DNA from 2 places in the Streptomyces sp. NBC_00259 genome. Region 2 is predicted to be linked to the other one. Evidence: predicted binding sites of a transcription regulator. Region 2 holds the regulator's gene; the other holds the start of a gene.
What was found. The regulator HrcA, encoded in region 2, represses chaperone genes, less so after heat shock. The targets are predictions, from matches to a motif close to TTNGCACTCNGNNNNNCNGAGTGCNAA.

Region 1: the regulator HrcA is predicted to act here: its motif matches at 1,738-1,764, upstream of groES (co-chaperone GroES).

The regions. Positions count from the first base shown of each region.
Region 1 is NZ_CP108080.1:4,701,192-4,704,599, forward strand. Features, by position in the region: gene OG766_RS21435 (class I SAM-dependent methyltransferase) at 1-455, opposite strand, end outside; gene OG766_RS21440 (polysaccharide deacetylase family protein) at 621-1,604, shown strand; gene groES (co-chaperone GroES) at 1,912-2,220, shown strand; gene groL (chaperonin GroEL) at 2,320-3,408, shown strand, end outside.
Region 2 is NZ_CP108080.1:2,520,901-2,524,308, forward strand. Features, by position in the region: gene OG766_RS11365 (nitronate monooxygenase) at 1-206, opposite strand, end outside; gene dnaJ (molecular chaperone DnaJ) at 343-1,482, opposite strand; gene hrcA (heat-inducible transcriptional repressor HrcA) at 1,483-2,499, opposite strand; gene OG766_RS11380 (MBL fold metallo-hydrolase) at 2,700-3,408, shown strand, end outside.

The DNA.
Region 1 (3,408 bases), 2.2 Mb from region 2:
AGGTCGGCGAGCCCCAGCGCCTCGGCATTGGCGCGGGCGACGGCGGCGGTGAACGGGTCGCGGTCCACGGCCAGGACGGAGATCCCGGCGCGGGCGAGCGCGAGTGCGTCGCCGCCGATTCCGCAGCACAGGTCCGCCACGCTGCGCACCCCGAGCCGGGCGAAGCGGCCGGCCCGGTGAGCGGCGACGGAGGCGCGCGTGGACTGCTCCACGCCGTGTGGGGTGAAGTACATCCGGTACGCGTCCTCCGCGCCGAACTTCGCCACCGCCCGCTGCCGCAGCCGTGCCTGCGTGAGCGCTGCCGAGACCAGCTCGGCCGGGTGCTCGCGGCGCAGCCGGGTGGCTACGGCGAGTTCCTGTCCCGGGTCGTAGTCGCGCAGCGCGGCGAGCAGGGCCTGTCCTTCGTCGCCGAGCAGCGGGGCGAGGTGGGGGGAGGGGGAGGCGGCGTCGTTCACCCGGCCATTGTCGGCCAGGCGGGGGATGGTGCGCGCCGGGCGGCGGTGTCGGGGCCTCGTGGGGGAGCGGCGCTGACAGGATGCGACGCCATGCAGCTAGTACGACAAAAGGACAAAAAGACAGCAATTCGGTGCAGGCGGACGTGGGTGTGTGCGCTGCTTGCCATGGCTGTCGGCTCGGGCTGTGCCGCCGAGCCGCCGGACGGCGGCAGCGGTGGCGGTGTCGGTGGCGGGTCCAGGGCCGCCGGCTCCAGCTCCGCGGTCAAGCCCGCGCACGGCCAGCAGCGGTCGAAGGAGAGCGGCGAGAAGGGAGCCGGGGAGGAGGCCGGGAAAAAGGCGAGGAAGGAAGCCGGGAAGGAGGCGAGGGAGGGGGCCGAGCGGGCCGATCCCGCCGAGGCGCTCGCCGCGTACGCGCAGCGCATGAAGAAGACGCAGGCGGCCCGTGCCGCGGCCGCCAAGCGGTGGCGCCTCAAGCAGACCCCGCTGCTCGCGCCGGCGCCCCCCGCCAGGAAGCCGAAGATCACCACCCGCAAGGGCTTCGAGGTCGACCACCAGAAGGGGCTGCCGCCGGTCTTCACCACCGTGCCCACCAAGAAGAAGATCGTCTTCCTGACGATCGACGACGGCGCGGAGAAGGATCCCGAGCTGCTGCGGATGATGAGCGAGCTGGAGATCCCGTACAGCGCGTTCCTGACCGACTACGTCGTACGCGACAACTACGGCTACTTCGAGAAGATGCAGGACCGCGGGGTCGCCCTGCACAACCACACCCTCAACCACCGCTACATGCCGGCGCTTTCGTACGCGAAGCAGAAGAAGGAGATCTGCGAGCAGCAGGCGAAGATCGAGAAGCGGTTCGGGAAGCGGCCACGGCTCTTCCGTCCGCCGTACGGAAGCTACAACGAGGACACCCTGCGGGCCGCGAAGTCGTGCGGCGTGAAGGCGGTACCCCTCTGGGCGGCGGAAGCCTTCCCTGACCACATGGAGTGGCGCGAGTGGGACCGGGACCTGCACCCCGGCGACATCATCCTCACGCACTTCCGGGGCAAGGCGGAGTGGAAGGGCAGCATGGCGGACATGATCCGCAACGTGATGAAGGTCGTCACGGCGAAGGGCTACGCGGTGGCGCGGCTGGAGGACTACGTGTGACGCGCACCGCGCGGGGGGCGCGGGGCCGAACCGCCTCGCCCTGCGCGCGGGGCACGGGGCCGGACCTCGCCGGCCTCCGCACGGGGCAGAGGGGTCGAAACTTCGCCGGGAGCGGGCCGAAACGCGCAGTGGATTGGCACTCCGCTTGACCGAGTGCTAATCGCAGTCATAGTCTCGGCTCTGGCACTCCCCACCGGAGAGTGCCAACACAGCGACGGGCAGGTCCGGCACCCGCGACGACGGATCGACCTGGTCGCCACCTCAGACAGTTGAACCCCGTGAGATCTCCGAAGGGGGAGGTCGGATCGTGACGACCACCAGCTCCAAGGTTGCCATCAAGCCGCTCGAGGACCGCATTGTGGTCCAGCCGCTCGACGCCGAGCAGACCACCGCGTCTGGTCTGGTGATTCCGGACACCGCCAAGGAGAAGCCCCAGGAGGGCGTCGTCCTGGCTGTCGGCCCGGGCCGCTTCGAGAACGGCGAGCGTCTTCCGCTCGACGTGAAGACCGGCGATGTCGTGCTCTACAGCAAGTACGGCGGCACCGAGGTGAAGTACAACGGCGAGGAGTACCTCGTCCTCTCGGCCCGCGACGTGCTCGCGATCGTCGAGAAGTAATTCACCGGCAGATTTGCTTTGAACTGCGCCCCTGGCCCCCGCTACTGATGAAGCCGGGTGCCCGGGGCGCAGCTCGTTTGAGAGGACTTGAGAAGCTCCATGGCGAAGATCCTGAAGTTCGACGAGGACGCCCGTCGCGCCCTTGAGCGCGGCGTCAACAAGCTCGCCGACACGGTCAAGGTGACGATCGGCCCCAAGGGCCGCAACGTCGTGATCGACAAGAAGTTCGGCGCCCCCACCATCACCAACGACGGTGTCACGATCGCCCGCGAGGTCGAGATCGAGGACCCGTACGAGAACCTCGGCGCCCAGCTGGTGAAGGAGGTGGCGACCAAGACCAACGACATCGCGGGTGACGGCACCACCACCGCCACCGTGCTCGCCCAGGCCCTGGTCCGCGAGGGTCTGCGCAACGTCGCCGCCGGTGCCTCCCCGGCCGCCCTGAAGAAGGGCATCGACGCCGCGGTCAAGGCCGTCTCCGACGAGCTGATCGCCACCGCGCGTCCGATCGAGGAGAAGTCCGACATCGCCGCCGTCGCCGCGCTGTCCGCCCAGGACCAGCAGGTCGGCGAGCTCATCGCCGAGGCGATGGACAAGGTAGGCAAGGACGGTGTCATCACCGTCGAGGAGTCCAACACCTTCGGTCTGGAGCTGGACTTCACCGAGGGCATGGCCTTCGACAAGGGCTACCTGTCGCCGTACATGGTGACCGACCAGGAGCGTATGGAGGCCGTCCTCGACGACCCGTACATCCTGATCCACCAGGGCAAGATCTCCTCCATCCAGGACCTGCTCCCGCTGCTGGAGAAGATCATCCAGGCCGGCGCCTCCAAGCCGCTCCTGATCATCGCCGAGGACGTCGAGGGCGAGGCGCTCTCCACCCTCGTCGTCAACAAGATCCGCGGCACGTTCAACGCGGTCGCGGTCAAGGCCCCCGGCTTCGGTGACCGCCGCAAGGCGATGCTGCAGGACATGGCCACCCTCGCCGGTGCCACCGTCATCGCCGAGGAAGTCGGCCTCAAGCTCGACCAGGCCGGTCTGGACGTGCTGGGCTCCGCCCGCCGTGTCACCGTCACCAAGGACGACACCACGATCGTCGACGGCGGCGGCAACAGCGGCGACGTGGCCGGCCGCATCAACCAGATCAAGGCCGAGATCGAGGCCACGGACTCCGACTGGGACCGCGAG
Region 2 (3,408 bases):
AGGTTCACGCCGAAGGGACGGCCGGTGAGACCGCGCAGCTGTTTGATCTCCTGGTACATGCCGTCCGCGGTCTTGTACCCGGCGGCCAGGAACCCGAGCCCGCCGGCCTCGGAGACGGCCGCGGCGAGATCGGGGCAGGAAGCACCACCGGCCATGGGGGCCTGCACGATCGGACAACGGCAGAGATCGGTGAGCGCGGAGGACATGCCCCGCATGGTGCCACGTCCGGCCCCCGCGGCCGAATCCCGCCCACCACGACCACGGCGGGGACAGGGCTCCGGCATGCCGCGGGGGTACGGGACGATGTCCCGTACCCCCGCGGCGCCCGGTGAGCGAGGCCGCTCACCTACCGTTGAACGCGTCCTTCAGACGGGAGAACAGCCCCTGCTGCCCCGGCTGGAACTGACCCAGCGGTCGCTCCTCGCCCCGCAGCTTCGCCAGCTCCCGCAGCAGCCTTTCCTGCTCCGGGTCCATCTTCGACGGGGTCTGCACCTCGACGTGGACGATCAGATCGCCGCGCCCGCCACCGCGCAGATGGGTGATGCCGCGTCCGTGGAGCGGGATGGACTGGCCGGACTGGGTGCCCGGGCGGATGTCGACCTCCTCCATGCCGTCGAGCGTCTCCAGCGGCACCTTCGTGCCGAGCGCGCCCGCCGTCATCGGGATCGTCACCGTGCAGTGCAGATCGTCGCCGCGGCGCTGGAACACCGGGTGCGGCAGCTCGTGGATCTCGACGTACAGATCACCGGCGGGACCGCCGCCCGGGCCGACCTCACCCTCACCGGCGAGCTGGATACGGGTGCCGTTGTCGACACCTGCGGGGATCTTCACCGTCAGGGTGCGGCGCGAGCGGACCCGGCCGTCGCCCGCGCACTCCGGGCACGGGGTCGGGACGACGGTGCCGAAGCCCTGGCACTGGGGGCACGGCCGCGAGGTCATGACCTGGCCCAGGAAGGACCGGGTGACCTGGGAGACCTCACCGCGGCCGCGGCACATGTCACACGTCTGCGCCGACGTACCCGGCGCGGCGCCCTCGCCCGAGCAGGTCGTGCACACGACGGCCGTGTCGACCTGGATGTCCTTCGTCGTGCCGAAGGCCGACTCGCTGAGCTCGATCTCCAGCCGGATCATCGCGTCCTGGCCGCGCCGCGTCCGCGACCTCGGCCCACGCTGGGACGCGGTCCCGAAGAACGCGTCCATGATGTCGGAGAAGTTGCCGAAGCCGCCCGCGCCGAAGCCGCCCGCGCCGCCGGCGCCTCCGGCCGCGGACAGCGGGTCACCACCGAGGTCGTAGACCTGCTTCTTCTGCGGGTCCGACAACACCTCGTACGCGGCGTTGATCTCCTTGAAGCGCTCCTGCGTCTTCGGGTCCGGATTCACGTCCGGGTGAAGCTCCCGCGCAAGCCGCCGGAAAGCCTTCTTGATCTCGTCCTGAGATGCGTCGCGGCGCACGCCGAGTACGGCGTAGTAGTCCGTGGCCACTTACGACTCCGCCAGGATCTGTCCGACGTAACGTGCCACTGCGCGTACCGCTCCCATCGTTCCGGGGTAGTCCATGCGGGTCGGTCCGACCACGCCGAGTTTGGCGACTGCCTCGTCGCCCGAACCGTAGCCGACCGCGACGACGGACGTGGAGTTGAGTCCCTCATGGGCGTTCTCGTGCCCGATCCGTACGGTCATGCCCGAATCCTTGGCCTCGCCGAGCAGCTTCAGCAGCACGACCTGCTCCTCCAACGCCTCCAGCACGGGCCGGATGGTCAGCGGGAAGTCATGGCCGAAGCGCGTCAGATTGGCGGTGCCGCCGATCATCAGCCGCTCCTCGGTCTCCTCCACGAGCGTTTCGAGGAGGGTCGCGAGGACCGTCGTGACGGTGCCGCGGTCCTCCGGCTCGAAGGAGTCCGGAAGGTCCTGCACCAGCTGCGGCACATCCGTGAAGCGCCGCCCCACGACCCGGCTGTTGAGCCGGGCCCGCAGATCCGCGAGCGAGGTGTCGGAGAACGGCGCCGGGCAGTCCACGTGCCGCTGCTCCACCCGCCCCGTGTCCGTGATCAGCACCAGCATCAGACGGGCCGGGGCCAGCGCCAGCAGCTCGACGTGCCGCACGGTCGAACGGGTCAGGGACGGGTACTGGACGACCGCGACCTGCCGGGTCAGCTGAGCCAGCAGCCGCACGGTGCGCGCCACGACGTCGTCGAGGTCGACGGCTCCGTCCAGGAAGTTCTGGATCGCGCGCCGCTCGGGTGTCGACAGCGGCTTGACGCCCGCCAGCCTGTCCACGAAGAGGCGATAGCCCTTGTCGGTGGGGATCCGGCCGGCACTGGTGTGGGGCTGGGCAATGAACCCCTCCTCCTCCAGCACCGCCATGTCGTTGCGCACGGTCGCCGGCGAGACACCCAGCCGGTGGCGCTCGGTGAGAGCCTTGGAGCCCACCGGCTCCTCCGTCCCGACGTAGTCCTGGACGATGGCGCGCAGCACCTCGAGTCTGCGTTCGCTGAGCATGGCCGCACACCTCCAGCTGTGTTCCTCGTCGGTCCGGCGGTCCTGCCTGGCACTCACCCTGTTTGAGTGCCAGCTTTCCCCGGCCCAGTGTACGGCGGGGAGGTACACCCCTAGCAAGGGCGACCGAACACCCAACCGTTCCGTGACACCCGCCACGACATGCCATGACGCCGCTGGTCGCCCCGGGATAGCGTCAGGGTATGGACGTCGCTTGGGAAGAGCCGGGATGGGAACGCCTCGCCGACGGCGTCGGCCGGCGCCGCCTGCCCGTCTGGGATGCGACCGTCGGCCTCGTCGTCGGCGGGAGCGCGGCGCTGATGATCGACACGGGCTCGACGCTCCGTGAGGGAGCCGAACTCCGCACCCAGGCCGAGGCCCTCCTCGGCGGCCGCCGTGTGACGCATATCGCGCTCAGCCACCCGCACTTCGACCATGTCCTCGGCACGGCCGCGTTCTCCGCGGTCGAGGTGTACGGAGCGGTCGGCGTCGACGACGTGCTCCGGCGGGAGCGGGACGCGCTGCGCGACGACGCGATCGGGCACGGGATGCCGCCGGCGGACGCCGCGCAGGCCACCGACGTCCTCGTCACCCCGCAGCACGTCGTCTCCGGCGAGTGGACCCTCGACCTCGGCGGCCGCCAGGTCCTGCTCGCGAACGTCGGCCCCGGCCACACCGGCCACGACCTGGCCGTTCTGGTGCCGGGCAGTCCCGAGGTCGTGTTCTGCGGCGACCTGGTCGAGGAGTCGGGAGAGCCGCAGGCGGGCCCGGACGCCATCGCGTCCCGCTGGCCCGCGGCGCTGGACCGGCTGCTCGCGCTGGGCGGGGAGGACGCGGTGTACGTACCGGGGCACGGGGCGGTGGTGGACGCCGGCTTCGTCCGCGCCCAACGCGATGAGCTGGCCCGGCGGT